DNA from 3 places in the Neobacillus sp. BF23-41 genome. Region 3 is predicted to be linked to each of the others. Evidence: riboswitches for the same ligand, from Rfam matches in the RefSeq annotation. Region 3 holds a riboswitch; each other region holds the start of a gene.
The links. A riboswitch is a leader RNA that binds a small molecule or an ion and turns the genes downstream of it on or off. The one in region 3 is predicted to bind S-adenosylmethionine.
Positions count from the first base shown of each region.

Region 1: linked by a shared signal. The riboswitch ahead of AB7942_RS08995 (methionine ABC transporter ATP-binding protein) and the one ahead of AB7942_RS03460 (sugar ABC transporter substrate-binding protein) in region 3 are both predicted to bind S-adenosylmethionine.
Region 2: linked by a shared signal. The riboswitch ahead of AB7942_RS20545 (homoserine dehydrogenase) and the one ahead of AB7942_RS03460 (sugar ABC transporter substrate-binding protein) in region 3 are both predicted to bind S-adenosylmethionine.

Region 1 covers NZ_JBGBPR010000004.1:179,678-186,818, reverse strand. The annotation lists gene AB7942_RS09000 (O-acetylhomoserine aminocarboxypropyltransferase/cysteine synthase family protein) at 1-622, shown strand, start outside; SAM riboswitch class I at 756-865, shown strand; gene AB7942_RS08995 (methionine ABC transporter ATP-binding protein) at 1,031-2,056, shown strand; gene AB7942_RS08990 (methionine ABC transporter permease) at 2,049-2,714, shown strand; gene AB7942_RS08985 (MetQ/NlpA family ABC transporter substrate-binding protein) at 2,731-3,570, shown strand; gene sufC (Fe-S cluster assembly ATPase SufC) at 3,965-4,750, shown strand; gene sufD (Fe-S cluster assembly protein SufD) at 4,772-6,082, shown strand; gene AB7942_RS08970 (cysteine desulfurase) at 6,082-7,141, shown strand, end outside.
Region 2 covers NZ_JBGBPR010000015.1:25,107-32,247, forward strand. The annotation lists gene AB7942_RS20535 (glycosyltransferase family 2 protein) at 1-332, opposite strand, end outside; gene AB7942_RS20540 (glycosyltransferase) at 363-2,210, opposite strand; gene AB7942_RS20545 (homoserine dehydrogenase) at 2,447-3,685, opposite strand; SAM riboswitch class I at 3,790-3,901, opposite strand; gene AB7942_RS20550 (GNAT family N-acetyltransferase) at 3,998-4,672, opposite strand; gene AB7942_RS20555 (GNAT family N-acetyltransferase) at 4,692-5,354, opposite strand; gene AB7942_RS20560 (carbon-nitrogen hydrolase family protein) at 5,375-6,235, opposite strand; gene argH (argininosuccinate lyase) at 6,356-7,141, opposite strand, start outside.
Region 3 covers NZ_JBGBPR010000002.1:52,685-59,825, reverse strand. The annotation lists gene AB7942_RS03465 (MFS transporter) at 1-1,041, shown strand, start outside; SAM riboswitch class I at 1,298-1,405, shown strand; gene AB7942_RS03460 (sugar ABC transporter substrate-binding protein) at 1,535-2,650, shown strand; gene AB7942_RS03455 (sugar ABC transporter ATP-binding protein) at 2,720-4,222, shown strand; gene AB7942_RS03450 (ABC transporter permease) at 4,224-5,228, shown strand; gene AB7942_RS03445 (hypothetical protein) at 5,434-5,664, shown strand; gene AB7942_RS03440 (YrdB family protein) at 5,728-5,901, shown strand; gene AB7942_RS03435 (SIS domain-containing protein) at 6,105-7,094, shown strand.

The sequences.
Region 1 (7,141 bases), on a different contig from region 3:
GAATTCACCGCGTTTCCCTGGTTTTACGACGCCAGATGCCAGCTACCATGACCTGGTTTATGCCGAAGCCTTAGGTGCGATCGCCTTTATTATCAAAGCCCGTGTCCAATTGCTGCGTGACTTAGGACCGGCATTAAGTCCGCAAAATTCCTTCCAGTTTATCCTTGGTCTTGAAACACTGCATGTTCGGATGAAGGAACATGTGGCTAATACAAAAGAAGTGGTGGAATATTTAACCAATCACCCTGCTGTGGAATGGGTATCTTATCCAGGACACCCATCCCACCCAGATTATGAATTAGCCACAAAGTACTTGCCAAAAGGTGCAGGTTCCATGGTTGTCTTCGGGATTAAAGGCGGTAAAGAAGCAGGAGCCAAAGTAATCGATTCGATTACTCTATGGGCGCATGTTGCAAACGTTGGCGATGCAAAAAGTTTAATTATTCACCCAGCAAGCACCACCCATCAGCAATTAGATGCTGATGGCCTGAAAGCTGCAGGTGTAACAGAGGATTTGATTCGCCTTTCAATCGGTATCGAGAATGTTGAGGATTTAATCGAAGATCTCGAATCAGCTATTTTGGCTGCTACTGGTGTAATCTCATTCAAGGTAAATGCATAAAAGTTACCAAAACTTATTTTTCCGAATATGAAGTTATTTTCATTGACACCCCTTTTTATCCATGATACGATAACTTTTGTAATATAATTACTTAAACAAATTAACGTTTTAATTGAATATAGGATACTTGATGCTCTTATCAAGAGAGGTGGAGGGATGTGCCCGATGAAGCCCGGCAACCGTCAATATTTATTATTGAAATGGTGCCAATTCACACAAAGCGATTGCTTTGGGAGATGGGAGAAAGGATTATTTTTAATGATGCCTTTCTGCCTGCGCAGAAAGGCTTTTATTTTGTTAAAACAGAATCTTTTTGTTAAAAAAGTCAAATCCTATATTAATAAGCGGTATATTACAATACAAATCTTTCAGAATGTTAAGTAAATTGGATAAGAAGCAGGTGATTCAATGATATCAATAAAAAATGTCCAGAAGATTTTCCCTTCTAAACAGGGGCAGCTAAGAGCCGTCGATGATGTCAACCTGGATATACAAGAGGGAGAAATATTCGGAGTGATTGGATACAGTGGTGCTGGTAAAAGTACCTTAATCCGAATGTTAAATGGATTAGAGCTGCCAACCGACGGAACTGTAACAGTAGCTGGCCGCGTTATTTCGAAGATTAAAGGCAGTGAGCTTCGAAAAGCACGCCAGGAAATCAGCATGATTTTTCAGCATTTTAACTTACTGTGGTCGAGGACGGTAAGTGAAAATATTGCGTTTCCACTTGAAATTGCAGGTGTAAATGGTTCACAAAGGAAAAAAAGAGTGGACGAACTAATTAAACTAGTAGGCCTTGAAGGAAGAGAAAATGCCTACCCATCCCAATTAAGCGGCGGACAAAAGCAGCGTGTGGGGATTGCTAGGGCACTCGCTAACAATCCAAAGGTGCTCCTATGCGATGAAGCGACTTCAGCACTAGACCCGCAAACAACTGATTCTATCTTGGAATTGTTAGTCGATATTAATAAAAGACTGGGTCTGACAATTGTTTTAATCACCCATGAAATGCATGTCATCCGGAAGATTTGTCACCAGGTTGCGGTCATGGAAAACGGTAGGGTTGTAGAGATTGGTCCGGTTTTAGATGTATTTAAAAATCCAGAACAGCCAATTACAAAGCGCTTTGTGCAGCAGGTGACGGAACCGGAAGAAACGAAGGAAACGATTGAACATTTACTTGAACGCTATCCGCATGGAAAAGTGGTTCAACTTTCATTTGTAGGGGAAACAACAGAACAACCATTAATCACAAACATCATCCGAGACTTTGATGTTATCGTAAATATTCTTCAGGGGAAAATTTCCCACACGCAAACTGGATCATACGGAACATTATTTATCCACTTGGATGGGCAATCTAGCGAAATACAGAAAGCCATTGATTATATTCACTCACAGCAAGTAGGCGTGGAGGTGATCAGTAATGGCTAACCTTATGGAAATGGTAAATTGGGAACAATTATTAGAAGCAACACGTGAAACGATTTATATGACTTCCATTTCAGTGTTTGCAACCTTTATTTTAGGATTATTCCTTGGTCTGTTGTTGTTTTTAACAGATAAAGGTAATATCTGGGCTAATCGAGCTGTTAATGTTATTATTGCTGGCTTTGTTAATATTTTCAGATCAATCCCCTTTATTATCTTAATTGTTTTATTAATTCCTTTTACAAAATTATTGCTTGGGACTATGCTCGGTGCGAATGCGGCACTACCAGCCCTAATTATTGGAGCAGCTCCTTTTTATGCACGAATGGTAGAAATAGCCCTTAGGGAAATCGATAAAGGTGTTATTGAGGCATCGCAATCGATGGGAGCAACACATGTTCATATCATTTTTAAAGTATTAATACCGGAATCTTTGCCGGCATTAATTTCAGGGATTACAGTCACAGCCATTTCTCTAGTCAGCTTTACAGCAATGGCCGGAGTCATTGGGGCTGGCGGACTTGGACATTTTGCTTACCTTGAAGGTTTTCAGCGTAATCGACCGATTGTCACCTTAGTTGCAACGATTGCGATATTAATTTTAGTTTTTATTATCCAATTTATTGGAGATTATTTTACAAAGAAAACAGATAAACGATAACAGGAGGGGTTAATTAATGAAAAAGGTATTTAGTTTGATTGTAATTTCGCTATTAGCATTTGCCCTAACAGCGTGCGCTGGTGCTAAAAACGATACAGGTGAAAAAGAAGGAAATGATGGTAACAAGAAATTAGTCGTTGGTGCATCTGCTGTACCGCATGCAGAAGTGCTAGAAGCGGCAAAACCTTTATTAAAGAAAAAAGGCATTGATCTAGAAGTAAAAGTTTTTCAAGATTATATCCTACCAAACGTAGCGTTAAGGGATAAAGAACTCGACGCTAATTATTTTCAAACACCAGGGTATTTAGACCTACAAATGAAAGAAAATAAGGATTTTGATTTTGTGAGTGTTGGGGAAATTCATAAGGAACCAATCGGAATTTATTCTAAAAAATATAAAAGTTTAAAAGACCTTCCAAAAGGTGCAAAAATTATTATGAGTGATTCACTAAGTGACCATGGACGTATTTTACCTATTTTTGAAAAAGAAGGTTTAATTAAGCTTAAAGAAGGCGTTGGCGCAAATGCAAGAGTAGAGGATATTGTCGAAAATCCAAAGAATCTTGATTTCTCAACTTTAATTGAAGCAAAATTATTAGCTTCTTCTTTCGAAAGCGGTGAAGGCGATGCGGTTGTCATTAATACGAACTACGCATTAGAAGGCGGTATTGACATCGGAAAGTATGGAATCGCATTTGAAGGCGATGACGTTGTTCCGGCAAACCTTGTTGTCGTTCGTTCTAAGGACAAAGACAAAGAAACTATCAAAACACTTGTCGAAGTCCTTCATTCTAAAGAAATCCAAGACTTCATTCTTGAAAAATACAAAGGTGCCGTTGTACCAGTTTCTGAATAAGGTTATAAATGGGAAAAAAGTCAGTGTAGAAACACTGGCTTTTTCTCTGTAGTTGTGTCTAAAGATGGCATACATTTAAACAATGACGATGGGTAAAAATAGAGAGAACATTAGACCTGAATTCGCTTGGAAATGCTAAAAAAATGAGGTATGATTTTAATCGAGTGTCATTTCCATTAATAATAATATACTGAATTATCATTCACAACACTCTAAATCCTCTTTTCATTCTCATTTGGTACAAGCTTAATGAAAATAGATGGACTGTTTTTACTGTTTAAGAGTTGCTAATACATTTCATTTGTTATAAGATTGGAATGAGAATAAAATGAGAATAGAGTTATAGAATAACTCAATCTACAAGAAACAACACTTTCTTTTCGGAGGTATAGATATGGCTGGATCAACTTTAACGATCAAAGATTTACATGTAGCAATTGATGGGAAAGAAATTTTAAAAGGTGTGAACCTTGAAATAAAGGGTGGAGAAATCCACGCAATCATGGGTCCAAACGGTACGGGTAAATCTACTTTATCTTCTGCTATTATGGGTCATCCAAAATATGAAGTGACAAGCGGAACAATCACTTTAGATGGACAAAATGTCCTGGATATGGAAGTAGATGAGCGTGCACGAGCTGGTCTATTCCTGGCAATGCAATACCCTAGTGAAATTAACGGCGTTACCAATGCTGATTTTTTACGTTCAGCACTTAATAGCCGTCTTGGTGAAGGAAATGAAATTTCATTAATGAAATTCATCCGTAAAATGGATAAGCAAATGGAATACCTTGAAATGGACCTTGATATGGCACAACGCTATTTAAACGAAGGCTTCTCCGGCGGTGAGAAAAAACGTAACGAAATCCTGCAATTAATGATGTTAGAACCGAAAATTGCAATCTTAGATGAAATTGACTCCGGACTAGATATCGATGCCTTGAAGGTAGTATCAAAAGGGATCAATCAAATGCGCGGCGAAGATTTTGGCTGCTTAGTTATTACACATTATCAACGACTTTTAAACTATATCACTCCAGACCATGTGCATGTGATGATGCAAGGCCGTGTTGTAAAATCCGGTGGAGCTGAATTGGCACAACGCTTAGAAGCTGAAGGATATGACTGGATCAAACAAGAGCTAGGAATTGAAGATGAAACAGTTGGGCAAGAAGCGTAAGAGAGGGTTAGGAGGATTACAATGACAACTGAAACCAAATTACCATTTGACAAGGACAATGTTCGCTCCTTTTCAAAAGAAACGAGCGAGCCTGCTTGGTTTGAAGAACTACGTCTAAAAGCATTAGCTGAGTTCGATCAGCTGCCAATGCCAAGACCAGACAAAACAAAGATTGATAAGTGGAACTTCACCCAATTCTCACAACATACTGTAAAAAGTGCTCCCTATACTTCACTTGCTGAATTGCCAGAAGAAGTAAAAGCACTGATTGATGTGGATGCAGAGAATAATAATTTATATATTCAACGAAATCAAACTCCAGCCTTTTTATCTTTATCTGAAGAGCTAAAGAGTCAAGGCGTTATTTTTACAGATATTTTTACAGCTGCTAAAGAACATGGTGACTTATTGAAAAAGTATTATATGACACAAGCCATCAATGCCGATGAACATCGCTTAACCGCTCTAAATGCTGCACTAGTTAATGGCGGAGTTTTCTTATATATTCCAAAAAATGTAGAAGTCTCTGAACCAATCCATGCCATTTATGTGCATGATAATGATCAGGCGAACTTGTTTAATCATGTCATTGTCGTCGCTGAGGACAATAGCAAAGTAACCTACGTTGAAAACTACATTTCGACGATGGAAGTATCAACTACTGTTGCAAATATCTTGACGGAAGTCATTGTAAATACAAACGCGAAAGTTCAGTTTGGCGCAGTTGATACGCTTGCAAAAGGAATCACAACCTATGTAAATCGTCGTGGTGTTGTCGGAAGAGATGCACGAATTGAATGGGCATTAGGTTTAATGAATGAAGGAAATACAATTTCAGATAACACAACTAATTTGATCGGTGATGGCTCCTACGGTGATACAAAAACAGTCGTTGTTGGGCGTGGCGAGCAAACGCAAAACTTTACCACAAAGGTTGTACACTTTGGAAGAAATAGTGAAGGTTATATCCTAAAGCATGGTGTCATGAAGGACAGTGCTACCTCCATTTTTAATGGTATCGGAAAAATAGAACATGGTGCTTCTAAATCAAATGCGGAACAAGAATCACGCGTACTTATGCTAAGTGAAAAAGCACGCGGTGATGCTAACCCAATTCTTCTGATTGATGAAGATGATGTAACGGCAGGCCACGCTGCTTCTGTCGGACGTGTTGACCCTGTTCAGCTTTACTACTTGATGAGCCGCGGAATTCGTAAAGAAGAAGCAGAGCGCTTAGTTATTCATGGTTTCCTTGCACCGGTTGTGAATCAACTTCCAATTGAAGGAGTAAAGAAACAGTTAACTGAGGTAATTGAAAGGAAAGTACGCTAATGAATGTCCAGGATATTCGTGCACAATTTCCAATCTTAGATCAAGAGGTCAATGGGAAGCCATTGGTATACTTGGATAGTTCTGCAACATCTCAAAAGCCGCTCCAAGTAATCGAGGCAATTGAAAAATATTATCGTGAAATCAATTCCAATGTCCATCGTGGTGTGCATACACTAGGAACAAGAGCAACAGATGCTTACGAAGGTGCAAGGGAAAAGGTTCGTAAGTTCATCAATGCCAAGTCCATTCAAGAAGTAATTTTTACCCGTGGAACGACAACGTCTTTGAATATTGTGGCTGCAAGCTATGCGGCAGCGAATTTAAAAGCAGGCGATGAAATCGTTATAACCTATATGGAGCACCATAGTAATATCATTCCGTGGCAGCAAGTGGCCAGACGGACTGGAGCACAGTTGAAATACATTCCACTTCAAGAAGATGGAACGATTTTACTCGATGATGCACGTGCGGCGATTACAGCAAATACCAAGGTTGTATCTGTCATGCAAGTATCAAACGTACTTGGCGTCATCAATCCGGTCAAAGAAATTGGTCAAATTGCACACGAGAATGGTGCCATCATGGTTGTAGACGGAGCGCAAAGTGCTCCGCATATGAAAATTGATGTTCAAGATTTAGATTGTGATTTTCTAGCTTTTTCAGGACATAAAATGTGCGGACCGACCGGTATTGGTGTTCTTTATGGAAAAAAACATCTACTCGAAAACATGGAGCCAATCGAATTCGGCGGCGAAATGATTGATTTCGTGCAATTGTACGAATCAACTTGGAAAGAGCTGCCTTGGAAGTTTGAAGGCGGTACTCCAATCATTGCAGGCGCCATTGGTCTTGGGGCTGCTATCGACTTTTTAAATGAAGTAGGCTTAAACCAAATTGCCGAACATGAACATAAACTTGCAGCATATGCTTTGGAAAAAATGTCTGCTGTAGACGGAATGACTATTTACGGTCCACTTGATGCAGCGAAGCGGGCAGGGCTAATCACTTTTAATTTAAGTGATGTTCATCCCCATGATGTAGCAACGGTACTTGATGCAG
Region 2 (7,141 bases), on a different contig from region 3:
ATAATAGAAATATCTTTATTTTTAAAAGCATCCATCGAACTTTTAATGTAGTCAGGCCCGTAATAATCATCGTCATCAAATTTTGCAATAATATCATGACTTGCTTTCATAATCCCAAAATTTAAGCAGTCACCTAAGGTTGCTTTTTCGTGGAGCTGATAAATCTGGACATTACGATATTTCCTTGCCTTTTTGATCCATCTATCAATATTCATAGAATCCTTATTTAAGATAATAATCAGTTCTTTATCCTTCCAGGATTGCTGTTGATAATTTTTGAAAACATTTTTGATATTTTCTTCTCTTATTGTACATGTAATAATGGAAACCACACTTTCACTCCTTTACCTTGGAGAATTTTTTTAAGAGTTCTTGATCTTTTCTAAAAGGGAAGTTAATTTTGTAAACTTGTTTAGTCCTTTGATTGAATTAATATCTTCTTGAAGTTCTTTTCTGTCGTCAGAGCTAAAGCCAGCAGCTCCTAAGATATTTATGTGACGGATGTCGATTTGAAGTATAAGGAGGATTGTTTCAAGGATGCAAATGAATTTTTCTTGGAATTTTAGAAATCGCTCTGGATGGGATTGAATGAGTAACTTATATTCGCTTAATACCTTATTCATCGTTAATAAATCTGCTAGACCTGATATCTCTATTCCAAGAATTAGAACATCGATGTCATGATGCTTTTTCAAAAACAGTCCCAGATTGTTAATTGCCTCATTCCATTTACTTTCTCCAACAGGATGTTCTTGATGGTACGTGATCAAATCGTTTCTAACAATATATTTGGCGCCCATTTTATATAAACGATAACCTATTTCCCAATCTTCGTAACCGTACTTGACAAAGTCTTCATCGAACAATCCCGCCTCAATAATAAACTCTTTACGAATGGAAACATTCCCTGTTAGAAAAGCCATCCATGGAAACGCAAACCCTTCTAAATCAGCAGGAAAATTGCGGGTTATCTGTTGGAACCATGGGTATACTTCAACACCTAAATTCTTAAATACTTTCTTTTCAATATCTTTTTTTTCTAACAACTGATACGGTTCTTTACTTGGATATTTAAAGTCTTTAATCCTCGAATAAATCTCCTGGTTATTTTTAGATATAGTTGAGATTTTGTTTATCTTCTTTTGAGTAAATTCAGGAAAGATACATGAGTGTATAACTCTTGAATGCATTGCACCTGATATAATAAGCTTACTATTTGATTGGTGGAGCTTATGATGACTTTCAACAAAATCGGGTTCTGTTATCATTTCTGCATCTAGAAAAATAAGAATGCTGCCTCTTGCAGAACGAATGCCTAAATTTCGAACCTTAGCTCTTCCAAGATTCTTTTTATTACGTATATATTTAAAATGATACGGAGGCTTATAGCCCTTTACCTTTTCTTCCGTTTGGTCTGTTGAAGCATCATCTATAAAGATAACTTCCATTTTTGAAGGATTGAATGTTTGGTATTCCAGTGAATAGAGAGTAAATAGATTGAGTGGATATTTATTGAGGGAAGGAATAATAATACTGACTTCAATATCTTCGTTCTTACTTACTAGGGGGATTTCATTTTGTCGCTCCTTAGCAGAAGGACGCTTTTTTATTTTGCGGGTTTTGGTTTTTGCATTTGCCTTTTTTGTTTCTAGTTCATTTACAGGTGGAGTTGGCCAAACACCATATAGCTCTGCTTCACTTCCAGTGAGCTTTTTATTCAAATAATTATTAAGATTTTGTTCTGTCCGGCAGTGATTCCAAAGCCTAATCTCGTTGATATCTCCATTAAAGAAAAGACCAGGTTGCCCCCCAATCATCCCCGATGGGTATACAAATGATTTAGGGCTTCGTTCACCTTTTTTTACAAACTTCCCATTAATGAATAGGTGGGGCTCTCTATCATCATAGACAACAGCAACATGAATGAGCTGATTAATAATAGCTTCATAGACTAACACTGCATAGATATTTTTCTTAGTATGTTCATAGACCGTTATCCCATTTAATCCAACTGAAACACTAACTCCAGCATCATTATCGGACACTCCATGTCCAGGTCCTATGATATAATTTTTTCCATTTACATCTGCGGGCCTATCACGTGTTTGTTTATCGATACGATGAACGCTTTCAGGCATTACCCAAAACTCATAGGTGAATGTATTATTCAGATTCGTTAATAAACGTCCATTTAAGCTATTCCCTAACATGATGCACCTCTTCATTTTCTTTTTTAAAAAAAAATCCATTTGGTCAAGCTTTTACACAATATGAATACCATTTAATTTTGACTAAACTTATCCCCAGTTAAAAGATGTTTTGTTTAATATTTTTATAGATATTAGTAAATACCATACACATAAGTGAGTAGTAATTCTTCATAAAAAAAAAAGAGCACCTAAATGCTCTTTTGGGAATAACCGCTTGCTCGCTACATTCCTTTAACTTAAAGGGCAGCTAGGGTTACCTCATTAATTTTGTTCTCTGTTTCATACTCACCTATTATTTGAAAGTAACACCTTGCCTGCTGGTCATTAATTAAACGTTCAATTTCTTCCTTTGTTGCCCGGATAATGGCTGTCTCATCAATAGCTTGAGTAATCCATGTAATCAAAGGGTTTTTATAATTTTTTGAGAGACCTTGAATTAACCATAAGCATTCTACATCCCCTTTTTTCTCTCCATCACATAATGCAATTGTTTCTTTGAAAATCTTATTTGACGGCTGATTTTGACAGACATAGACCAAATCCTCGATAACAGCACTAGCAGTTGGATACATCCCAGCTCCAGGTCCTTGCAAAGTAATACTACCAACGATATCAGAATGAATATTTACCGCATTTTCTACCCCTTCAACGGAATAAAAAGGATGCGACTTTCCAACAAGAACCGGTCTAACCGTTGCATTAATTTGATCACCTATCTTATTAATACTTGCAATATGTTTAAACCTTAACCCTAGCTTTTCAGTTGATTCGATTAATTCACTTGTGATCGAAGTAATACCTTCCCGTTCAACATCCTGCCAATTTGGTTCTATACCAAAAGCTATTCTGCTGAGAATTATTGTTTTATAAAAAGCATCAAACCCCTCCACATCGTTGGTTGGGTCCGCTTCAGCATACCCCTTCCCTTGTGCTAAACTAAGCGCAGCAACAAAGGACTGTTTTTTCTCCCGCATTTCAGTAAGGATGAAATTTGATGTCCCGTTAAGAATGCCTTGTACGGTACGAACACGGTTAACATTTAATAACTGCCTAAGGGTTTGAATAACTGGAACTCCTCCCGCAACTGTTGCTTCGAAACCAACTGAAACTTTATGACTCTCTGCTAGCTTGAGCAGCTCATTACCGTGATGTGCAAACATCTCTTTATTTGCTGTGATAATGTGGCAACCACTTTGGATAGCTTGTTTTAAAAAAGTAAAGGGTTGTTCTTTGTCGACGATTGCTTCGACAACAACATCCAGTTGAGGTAGTTTAAGAATTTCGGCAAAATCTGTAGTTATTAAAACATCTTCACTTATGTCTCTTGTTTTTTGTTTATTTTTTATTAGCACTGCAGCTACTTCTACTTTTCTTCCTAAAACATTAGTTAGTTCATCAGCGTGGGATTGTATTGTTTTATATACCCCTTCACCCACTGTACCAAAGCCTAGAATTGCCACTTTAATGACAGACATGCTTTCCACCCCTTAAATAATATTAGACATGACTAATAGGTTGTTTCTTTTAATATCATATAAATAAGAAAAACCCTCTTCATAAGAAGAGGGTAGATTTCCTCCTCTTATCTGTCAGGTTAAAAATAACCTGCAGGAATTAGCACCTTTTCAAGAATTACCTTGATGGTTGCCGGGCTTCATCGGGCCTAGTCCCTCCGCCGCTCTGGATAAGAGTTTTATTTAGTTAGTTTTTCATTAAATTTCCAAGTTATAAAGAGAATTCTAGTTGATTCCAAGATAGTTGTCAATATTATTTGAAATTTCTTTTTATTAAAGTGGTAATAGGGAGACAAATTCCTTTTTCCCCAGTCGATCTATCATTTCGAGCCAATCCTTCGGCTTATTTGTAAGAATTGAATAGTATGTCGTCAGAAAATCCTTTACCAGGTTTGCTGGTAGTGAATTAAGTCCTTCATCTTGAATTGGCATGAAACATAAATCTAGACCTGCTACAGCTTCCCCATTGTTTTTCCAGGAAGGATGAACATATGAAAAATCAATGCGTTTATAACCCAAATGGGAGAGAACTTCACGTCGGACATATGGATCCATAACCTTTACTCCACCAAATTCGTGTTGTTCAACCCGGTACGGATCGTATATTTCTGCAAACATCCCGAATAGCTCGTTACCATTTTCTTTAGCTAATTGTTGTAAATCCGTTAAACGGTTATGCGCTAAAAAACGGCCAAGGCTTAAGCCTGGTTTACTGATGATTGTAAAATCTGTCATAGCAATATTCCAATCCGGATAATAACGATATTCAGTTGCTCCTGTGACTTCGTCTCCATCGACAGCAACAAACACGCGAATACTCGGATCTTCTAATGGCTCTTTCCATAGCTCATATTCTAATACTTCTTCTGGAGGAAAAATTTCTCCCATTAAGTTATGAAGCTTTTTAAAATTAGGGTCTGCTATACTGGTTATTCTAATATATTCCATTATGATTCATTCCTCTCACTTATCTAAAAGGGTTTTTCCATTCCATTAATGCAGCATAATTGCAGGATTCATCATCCTCGAGATAATTTTCAATAATCCCTATTGGCACACGACCACAATGCAGCAAGAAAGTGATAACAGGATCTTGAACTTCCCCTTTAATTGTTGCATCTAAATATTGTCCTGGTGTCATGATATCAGCTTTTTTATGATATCCTGGCATTCTGCCCCCGCCAAGTAATCGATATAACTCTTTTTCTATCACAACATGGTACATAGACTGCATCATCAATTTACCAAGCCCTAGTTTGCGGTACTTCGGACGAACACTAATATCAACAATATACAAGGTATTCCCATTTGGATTATTGTTCCGTATATATCCATGGTCAGTGATTTCTTCCCACGAATGGTTTTTATCGCTAGGATCAAAGTCGATAGTTAAGCCGGTAATTGACCCAGCTAATTCACCATCTACTTCAACACACAATGCACCTTCTGGAAACATGTACACATGGTTTGCTAATTGCTCTTTATTCCACCATAATTCTGAAGGAAAAGGAGGTGGGAAGCACTCGGATTGAATCTTGATAAGATCGTCAAAATCCACATTTGAATAATTTCGAATGATAACTGGCACAGGCCGCTCTTGGTCATAGACGTAAAATTCACTTCGATACATTCTATACCCACCCCTTCAGTTTATTTTTCCCAATCTGTGTAAAGATCCGTTCTTCGATCACGCCAGGTTGTAACGGAACCACGTTCTCTTACTTCATATAACAAGTTTATATCTAGGTCAGCCGTCACAATCATGTCATTATTGATTTCCCCTTCCACCAAGATTCCTTTTGGTGGAAATGGTATATCGTTAGGAGTAATGATTGCCGCCTGGCCAAAATTAGCGCGCATAAAATCAACAGTCGGCAGTGAACCGACAGTTCCCGTTAGGACCACATATACTTGGTTTTCAACTGCACGAGCATGGCTGGTATAACGAACACGATGAAAACCATGACGGTCATCTGTGCATGATGGACAGAAAATCACATCAGCACCTTTGGCCTTTGCCATACGTACAATTTCTGGAAATTCAATATCATAACAAGTAAGGAGGGCGATTTTCCCTTTTTCTGTTTCAAATATCTGAAATGAATCCCCAGGTGCCATATTCCATTCATTTACTTCAGTCGGTGTAATATGGAGTTTTGCCTGCTCACCAATTCTTCCATCTGGATAAAATAAATGTGCTGTATTATACAGCTTGCCATCCCTTTCAATCACATGTGTTCCCGCAATAATATGTAAGTTCTTTTTTTGTGCAAAATTTGAAAATAATTCTAGATATTGTTGGGTATAACTTGGCAGGTCATTAATTGTCAGGCTCTTGCCTTGACCATTACCTATTGAAAGTAATTGAGTTGTAAAGAACTCTGGAAATAAGACAAACTCTGCCCCAAATTCCTCAGCAGTTTTTATGTAGTGCTCACATTGTGAGGTAAATTCCTCGAAGGATTGAATGGTATGTAGTTGGTACTGAACGGCAGACACACGAATTTTCATCATTTTTTCCTCCTGTCTTTAGTTAAAATTCCCATGGGGAAATTATCTAATATTTTACTATTTAATACAAATTTTAAAAACTAAAAGCCCACCAAATGGCAGGCTTTTAAAAAATTATTTTTATTGCTCTAGTTTTCCCTCAGCAAGCTTGATTTGCTTTTCCACTTGCTCTGGAGCTGTTCCCCCAAAGCTATTTCGGACACCAACAACATGCTCAGGAGCTAATACAACATAAATATCTTCCTCAAATAATGGACTAAAGCCCTGATATTCTTCGAAGCTCAAATCTAGCAAAAATTTGTTAGACTGAATCGCATATAAAACAATTTTTCCGATAACTTCATGCGCATCACGGAAAGGCAGACCTTTTCTTACTAAGTAATCAGCAATATCTGTGGCATTAGAAAAGTCATTGTTAATGGCCTTACGCATCACGTCTTTATTTACTGTCATCGTTTCAATCATCGGTGCTAATAACATTAAGGAACCTTCAAGCGTTTCAACCGTATCAAACATACCTTCCTTATCTTCCTGTAAATCCTTGTTATACGCGAGTGGCAGACCTTTAAGAACGGTGAGCAGTCCGATTAAATTACCATATGTCCGTCCGGTTTTTCCACGTAGCAGCTCAGGTACGTCTGGATTTTTCTTTTGCGGCATAATACTTGAACCTGTGCAAAATGAATCATCCAACTCGACGAACTGAAACTCCTGGCTCGACCAAATGACAAGCTCTTCGGATAATCTGGAAATATGGGTCATGATTATTGAACCAATCGATAAAAACTCAAGGATAAAGTCGCGATCACTGACAGCATCCATACTATTAGGATAAACCGTTTCAAACCCCAACAGTTCCGCGACACGTTCACGATTGATCGGAAACGTCGTTCCTGCCAATGCCCC
Region 3 (7,141 bases):
TTCGTATGGTCACTGTTTACTTTTTTTCAAGGATGGACTAGTGGTTTTCTAATGTTATTCATCTTAAGATTTATCGTCGGGATAGCAGAAGCTCCTTCGTTTCCCGGGAATAGCAGGTTAACGGCCATGTGGTTTCCTCAAAATGAACGTGGCAGGGCCGTCTCGGTCTATAATTCTGCCCAATATTTTGGACTTGCTTTGTTTACCCCTATACTCGCATTTCTTTTACAGAAATTTGGATGGCATATGATTTTTTATGTTGCTGGATTGGCCGGAATTGTAGCGTCATTCTTTTGGTTTAAACATATTCACGAACCGAAAAAACACCCAAAAGCAAATCAAGCTGAAATTGACTATATTCTGGAAGGCGGCGGCTTGGCGAATGCAGGGGATAAACCGATAAAAATCAGGTGGGCTCATGCAAAACTACTTTTGACCAACCGACAAATGATAGGAATCTATATTGCACAGTTTTGCCTCAATACCATTGTTTGGTTCTTCTTGACTTGGTTCCCTACCTACCTTGTGCAAGAAAAACATATGTCCATGCTCAAGGTTGGCTTTATGGCTTCACTCCCATATGCAGGTGCCTTTTTAGGTGGAATCGTCGGTGGATATATATCCGACTGGCTGTTAAAGCGTGGAAAGTCACTTGGTGTAGCACGTAAAACACCAATAATAATTGGGTTCTTGTTTTCAAGTATTATTGTTCTCGCTAACTATACTTCATCAGCAGCACTTATCATGCTTATCATGTCGGTAGCCTTTTTCGCCAAAGGGATGGCAGGTGCAACTTGGACGCTTGTTGGCGATATGTCTCCAAAAGAAATCATTGGATTGAGCGGTGGAATATTTAATACATCAGGTAACTTGGCTGGTATCGTAATCCCTATTGTAGTTGGATATATTTTAAGCACTACGCATTCCTTCAGTGCTGCATTATTCTTTATTGGAGCAGTCTTGATCATTGGAGCATTATCTTATATCTTTATCGTGAATAAAGTAGAGCGGATCGAATTACCAGCAGAATTAATGGAGTAAAAACCAGCTCTAAAAAATGTACAAGCTTCATGGAAATTAAATTTGAAAAAGAAGGCTAGCCTATATCTTAAATGGTTAGCCTTTCTTCATTTTAGGATTTATTACTATACCTGTAACGCTTCTTATTTTTCAGCACTTATATTCAAAGGCTTGAGGCGTAGGAATAATAACTATATTAGAAATATTCAAAACACTATTGACAACTTGTTAATGGGAGACTAAAATCTAGTTTATTACTTTAAATGAATAATACGTTCTCTTATCAAGAGTGGCAGAGGGACTGGCCCGATGACGCCCAGCAACCGTTCCGTTTGGAATTGGTGCTAAATCCTGCAAAACAATTTATTGTTTTGAAAGATAAGAGAGGAGTAGTCCCTTAATTTGTGATGAAACCTCTCTTTTCTGGAGAGGTTTTTTATTTTTATATAAAAACAAACCTTTCCAATCGGAGTAATGGAGTATTGATAAGAATCTAAAAGGGGGAGCTTTAATCATGAAAAGAAATATCTTTAAAAGTACACTCGTATCAGCATTAGCAGCAACACTCTTACTCACAGGCTGTGCTTCTGAGGGAGAAACAAAACAAGCAAGCGCTCATAAAAAGGTTTCACTTGAAGGTGTATCTGAAAAGTTTACAAGTGGTGATCCGTTAAAAATCAAGGTTATTCGAAAAATTGGCGGTGACGATCATACTGCCCAGTTCTTAGCAGGTGCAAAAGAAGAGGGAGAAGCCTTAGGTTTTCAAGTGGACGTGTTTACCGCAAATGGTGACACAGCTAAGTTCCATGATGCTATTAATCAGTCATTAGACCAGGATTATGATGGATTTATCATTTCTCATGGTGACGATGATGCGACTGTTAATGATGTAAAAAAGATAGTTGAAAAAGGAAAAAGTGTAGTTACATTTGACTCGAATCCAAATATTGCGAAGGTTGATGGAGTAACGCTTACTTCACAGGATGATGAAGCCTTAGCAACTTTGGCCCTTGATCAACTCGTAAAGAATACAAACGGAAAAGCAAATATTGCCTACCTATGGGTCGACGGTTTCCCTGCAATGGTTAGACGTAATAAGGTTTATCAAGATGTCCTTTCAAAAAATCCTGAAATTAAAGAAGTGGAACGCTTTGGTGTGGCAGCGGCAGATACAAGTGTACAAACACAAAACGCAGTTGCAGCCATGTTAAATAAATATCCAAAGGGCAAACTGGATGCCATATTTGCTACTTGGGATGCTTTTGCAATCGGTGCAGCACGAGCTTTGAAAGAAGCGGGACGTGAAGAAGTGAAGATTTATGGAATCGATGTTTCCAATGCGGATCTGCAAGAAATTCAAAGAAAAGGCAGTGCTTGGAAATACACAGCAGCTGTCGATCCGAAACTTATCGGTGCTGTTGATATGAGAATACTTGCGAAAAAGCTTGCAGGTGAAGAAACACCACAGACCTTTGATTTAGATGCTTCACTTGTTTCACAAGAAAATCTTCTCAAAGCAAAAGAGCCTGTGAACATGGTTAATCTGGCAAAAATTATTCCAGGCTGGGGTCAATCGACTGCATTTGAGGAAGAGTGGATAAAAACGTTAAAGAAGCATTATAAAGAATAGTCGGTATACAACTAGACACTCTCTTTTTCAATAGATGAAGAGAGTCTTTGCTTACGGGGGATGATTTTGATGAGATCAACATTGGAGATGAAAAACATCTCAATAGAGTTTCCTGGTGTGAAGGCATTGAATCAGGTTGACTTTTCGATGGAAACGGGAGAAATCCAAGCTTTGATTGGGGCAAATGGGGCAGGGAAATCAACGTTAATGAAGGTTCTCGCGGGTGCTTATGACCACTATACCGGTGAAATAAGGTTAGATGGAAAAAAACTAAAGATTCGTTCTCCGAAAAATGCCCAGGACACAGGAATACAAATCGTTTATCAAGAAGTAGATACGGCTCTCATTCCATATTTAACTGTCGCAGAAAATATTATGCTCCTTGATACAGTCCATAACATGGGGAAAAAGCAATGGATGAAATGGAAGGACCTTCATCAAAAGGCGGGTCAAATATTAGCGGGTATGAACATTAAGCTTCCGACGAAGAAGCTGGTAAGTGAGTTAACGTTAGCGGAAAAACAAATGATCTTAATCGCTAGGGCTGTTTCAAATCAGTGTAAGTTTCTTATTTTAGACGAGCCGACTGCACCATTGAGTCATACTGAAACGACGGAATTATTCCGGATCGTCCGTGATTTAAAAAAGCAAAATGTAGGAGTTATCTTTATTTCCCATCGCTTGCCAGAAATTTTTGAAGTCTGCGATGAAGTGACCGTAATGAGAAACGGTGAATTTGTTGCAAAAGAGCGAGTTACTGATACGGCCATCAACAAAGTGGTGGAGCATATGCTTGGTCAAAAATTAGAAGAACAGTTCCCAGTGAAGAATACGTCCATTGGAAACACGGTCCTTGAGGTAAAAGGACTTTCAGAAAGAGAGAAAATTAAAGATTTACATATTCATGTTAAATCAGGGGAAATCATTGGAATTGCTGGACTTGTGGGTGCTGGAAAAACAGAATTGTGTAAGGCGTTATTTGGCTCTGAGAAATTAACTGGGGGAGACATCTTTCTTCATGGCAATAAATTAAAATTAAAGAGCCCCTATCATGCGGTTAAGAAGGGAATTGTTCTAGTTCCAGAGGAACGGAGAAAGGAAGGAATTCTGGTTCTTGAATCGGTAGAAACCAATTTAACAGCTGCAAACTTAGGGGAATTTTCAAAGGTGTTTAGCTTTTTAGATCGAAAAAAAGAAAAAGAAACGGCAAAGCAGTTGATCCGTCGCCTCGGAATTAAAACCCCTTCCGAAGAAACCAAGGTACAGAATCTTTCCGGAGGGAATCAGCAAAAGGTCGCAATCGGAAAGTGGCTCGTAGCTGAAGCGGATGTATATATTTTTGACGAACCAACCAAAGGCGTCGATGTTGGCGCAAAGAAGGATATCTTTGAGTTAATCGCTGAACTAGCAAACCGGGGTAAAGCAATTATTTATGCTTCTTCAGAGCTTTCGGAGATTATTGGGATTACTGATCGGGTCTATGTTTTATATGACGGTAGGTCCGTAAAGGAAATTGAAACGAGAGAAACGAACGAAGAAGAACTATTATTTTATTCAACAGGGGGCAGGTAAAATGGAGGCAAATATTGCAGCAAAGAATCAGGAAGCCCCGGCAAAAAAAGTATTTGAGTTATTTCGCTTTTTATATAAATATGGGACGATTATTACGATTCTTGCACTTATTATTATATTTTCAGTTGCTAATCCTACTTTTATTCAGGGCAGTAATATCATCAATATCTTACGTTCGATCTCCATTGTTACGATTATCGCTATCGGTATTACGATTTCATTGTCTGTCGATGGTTTTGATTTATCGGTGGGATCGGTCGCTTCCTTATCAAACGCCATTGTCATTTCGATGTTTGTTTGGTTTTCACAAAACACATTGGTGGCGGTCATTTCTGCGATTTGTGCTTCCTTAGTAGTAGGAGCAATAAACTCATTCATGATTGTGAAATTAAGAATTCCAGATATGCTAATGACACTAGCTACGATGTTTATTATTCAAGGGACAGCATTGACGTATACAAAAGGGGCCACGGTTTCACAAAACATGGTTATGTCTGATGGCTCGATGGCATCGGGTCTGATCAGTCCATTTTTTGCAAAAATCGGAGAAGTGCCGTGGATTATTATCATCATGGCTGTGACCGTGATCCTCGTGCATATCTTTTTGAACTATACAAAGCATGGCCGTTATATGTATGTGATCGGTGGAAACAAAGAAGCGGCAAGACTATCAGGTATCCCTGTTAATAGATATAAAGTAGCAGCGTATTTACTTTCGTCTCTATTTGCCTCCATTGGCGGGATTGTGCTCGCTTCAAGGGTTTTGACATCAGAAATTAACTCTGGTGCTCCCTATTTAATGGATTCAGTTGCCGCCGCTTATATTGGATTTTCAGTACTTGGGGCTGGAAAGGCCAACGCGTTTGGAACATTTGTTGGAGCCGTCCTGATCGGGATTCTCCAAAACGGACTCGTGATGATGTCCGTCCCATATTATGCGATGGATATTGTTAAAGGCACCGTCTTGGCCTTTGCATTAGCAATTACGTATTATAAACAAAAATAATTGAACAAATTTGAGACCTATTCACATTGTGGATAGGTTTATTTTTTAAAAATGAGCAGGATATCAACAAGGAATGAGAGTTTATCATCAGCAAATATAAAGGTTTTAACTACAAATATTAGGATATATCTACAAATTTTAATGTTTTATCTACAAATATTAGTAAGTTTTGAGGAACAATATATAGGAACCGGAGGGAATTTTAATGGAACACTATGAAGCATTTTTGCGAAGCAAGAATTGGTTTGATATCGACTTGGATTCAAGGTACATAAATGTTAATCATCCCTATGCTATCTTAATTTCTGAGGAAGAAGGGCAAATTACCTTAAGAGGATACACTGGATTTGATAATGGTCAGAATGGCGAGGAGATTTTTACTTTTACGTCTTTAAAAGAGCTGCAGGAGTGGTTTGAAAACAATATTGGGGAGTAATGATCTCAAAAGCCAGGGCATATCCCTGGCTTTTTAGTTTTTGGTGGTGTGATTAAACAAGGGGTGAGCGTAAAAAAGGGGAGTGGCCGATCAAATGAAAAGGCGGCCGATAAGTTGTCGCAGGGAACAATATTAAAAATTATCGCAGGTATCGGCCTGCCATTACTAATAGCTGTAATATGGGGGATGTTCGGAGCTCCAACTAAAACTAGATTAATAATGGTTATCAACGAATAAATGGAGGCCAGCGAAACACCTTTGATTGCTGAGGTTTTTTTTGTCGTTAACTGTCGTTTCATTTTTCTGAAAATTTGATTGACTAGAGTTTGAAAGTATAGTAATTTATATATAACAACATATAACGTTATATAAAGTTGTATATTGTTTAAAGAGTTTACTAGTGTTCATTCACTAAAATATTTTATCAGGGAGGCAACAAAATGACGACTGAATTAGTAATTGACGTGAAAAATCAAGTGCAACAAGCATTAGCAGAGGTGGAAAAAAGAAATATTTCCAGTGTTTTCTTTGTAGCATGTGGAGGCTCATCCGCCATTATGTATCCAAGCAAGTATGTAATTGACCGTGAAGCAAAGGTTCTTGATGCCCACCTGTTTAGTGCAAATGAATTTATCCATCGCAATCATGCAAAACTTGGAAGCAATTCCCTGGTTATTCTGTGCTCGCACTCAGGAACCACACCTGAAACAGTAGAAGCAGCAAAATTTGCTAGAGCAAAAGGGGCTTTGGCTGTTTCTTTAACTAATGTGGAAGCGTCACCGTTGGCGCTAGCTTCAGATGTCGTGCTGAAGTATCAATGGGGTGAAGGAGCAAGCGCTTTCACGACGAACTATTCGGTTTTATATCAACTAGTATTTGGTGTACTAAAAGTTGTTGAAAATAACGAAAAAGCTAGTATAGTAGAAGAAAGTCTTGAGAATTTACAGAATGTTTACGAAAAAGCAGCTGCACTTTATCAATCGAAAGCAGAAGCATTTGGACAAGATTATAAAGACGAGAAGATCATTTATACAATGGCAAGCGGAGTAAACTATGGTGTTGCCTACTCCTATGCAATTTGTATCCTTATGGAAATGCAGTGGGTTCATTCCCATGCCATTCACGCGGGAGAATACTTCCACGGACCATTTGAAATTATTGATGAAGAAACACCATTCATTATCTTGCTTGGTTTAGATGAAACAAGACCATTAGAAGAAAGATCACTAGAATTCTCTAAGCGTTATGGCAAGAAACTGGTTGTCCTTGATGCAAAGGACTTTGATTTCACTGGGGTAGCAGAGGAAGTACAGGGATACATCGCTCCATTAGTGTTAAATTATGTTTTAAGAAAATACGCGGATCAGTTAGCAGAAGCACGAAATCATCCGCTATCAAAAAGAAGATATATGTGGACAGTTGAATACTAAACCTAGCTAATATACAATGCATTAATCATAGAAACGGATTCCTTTCT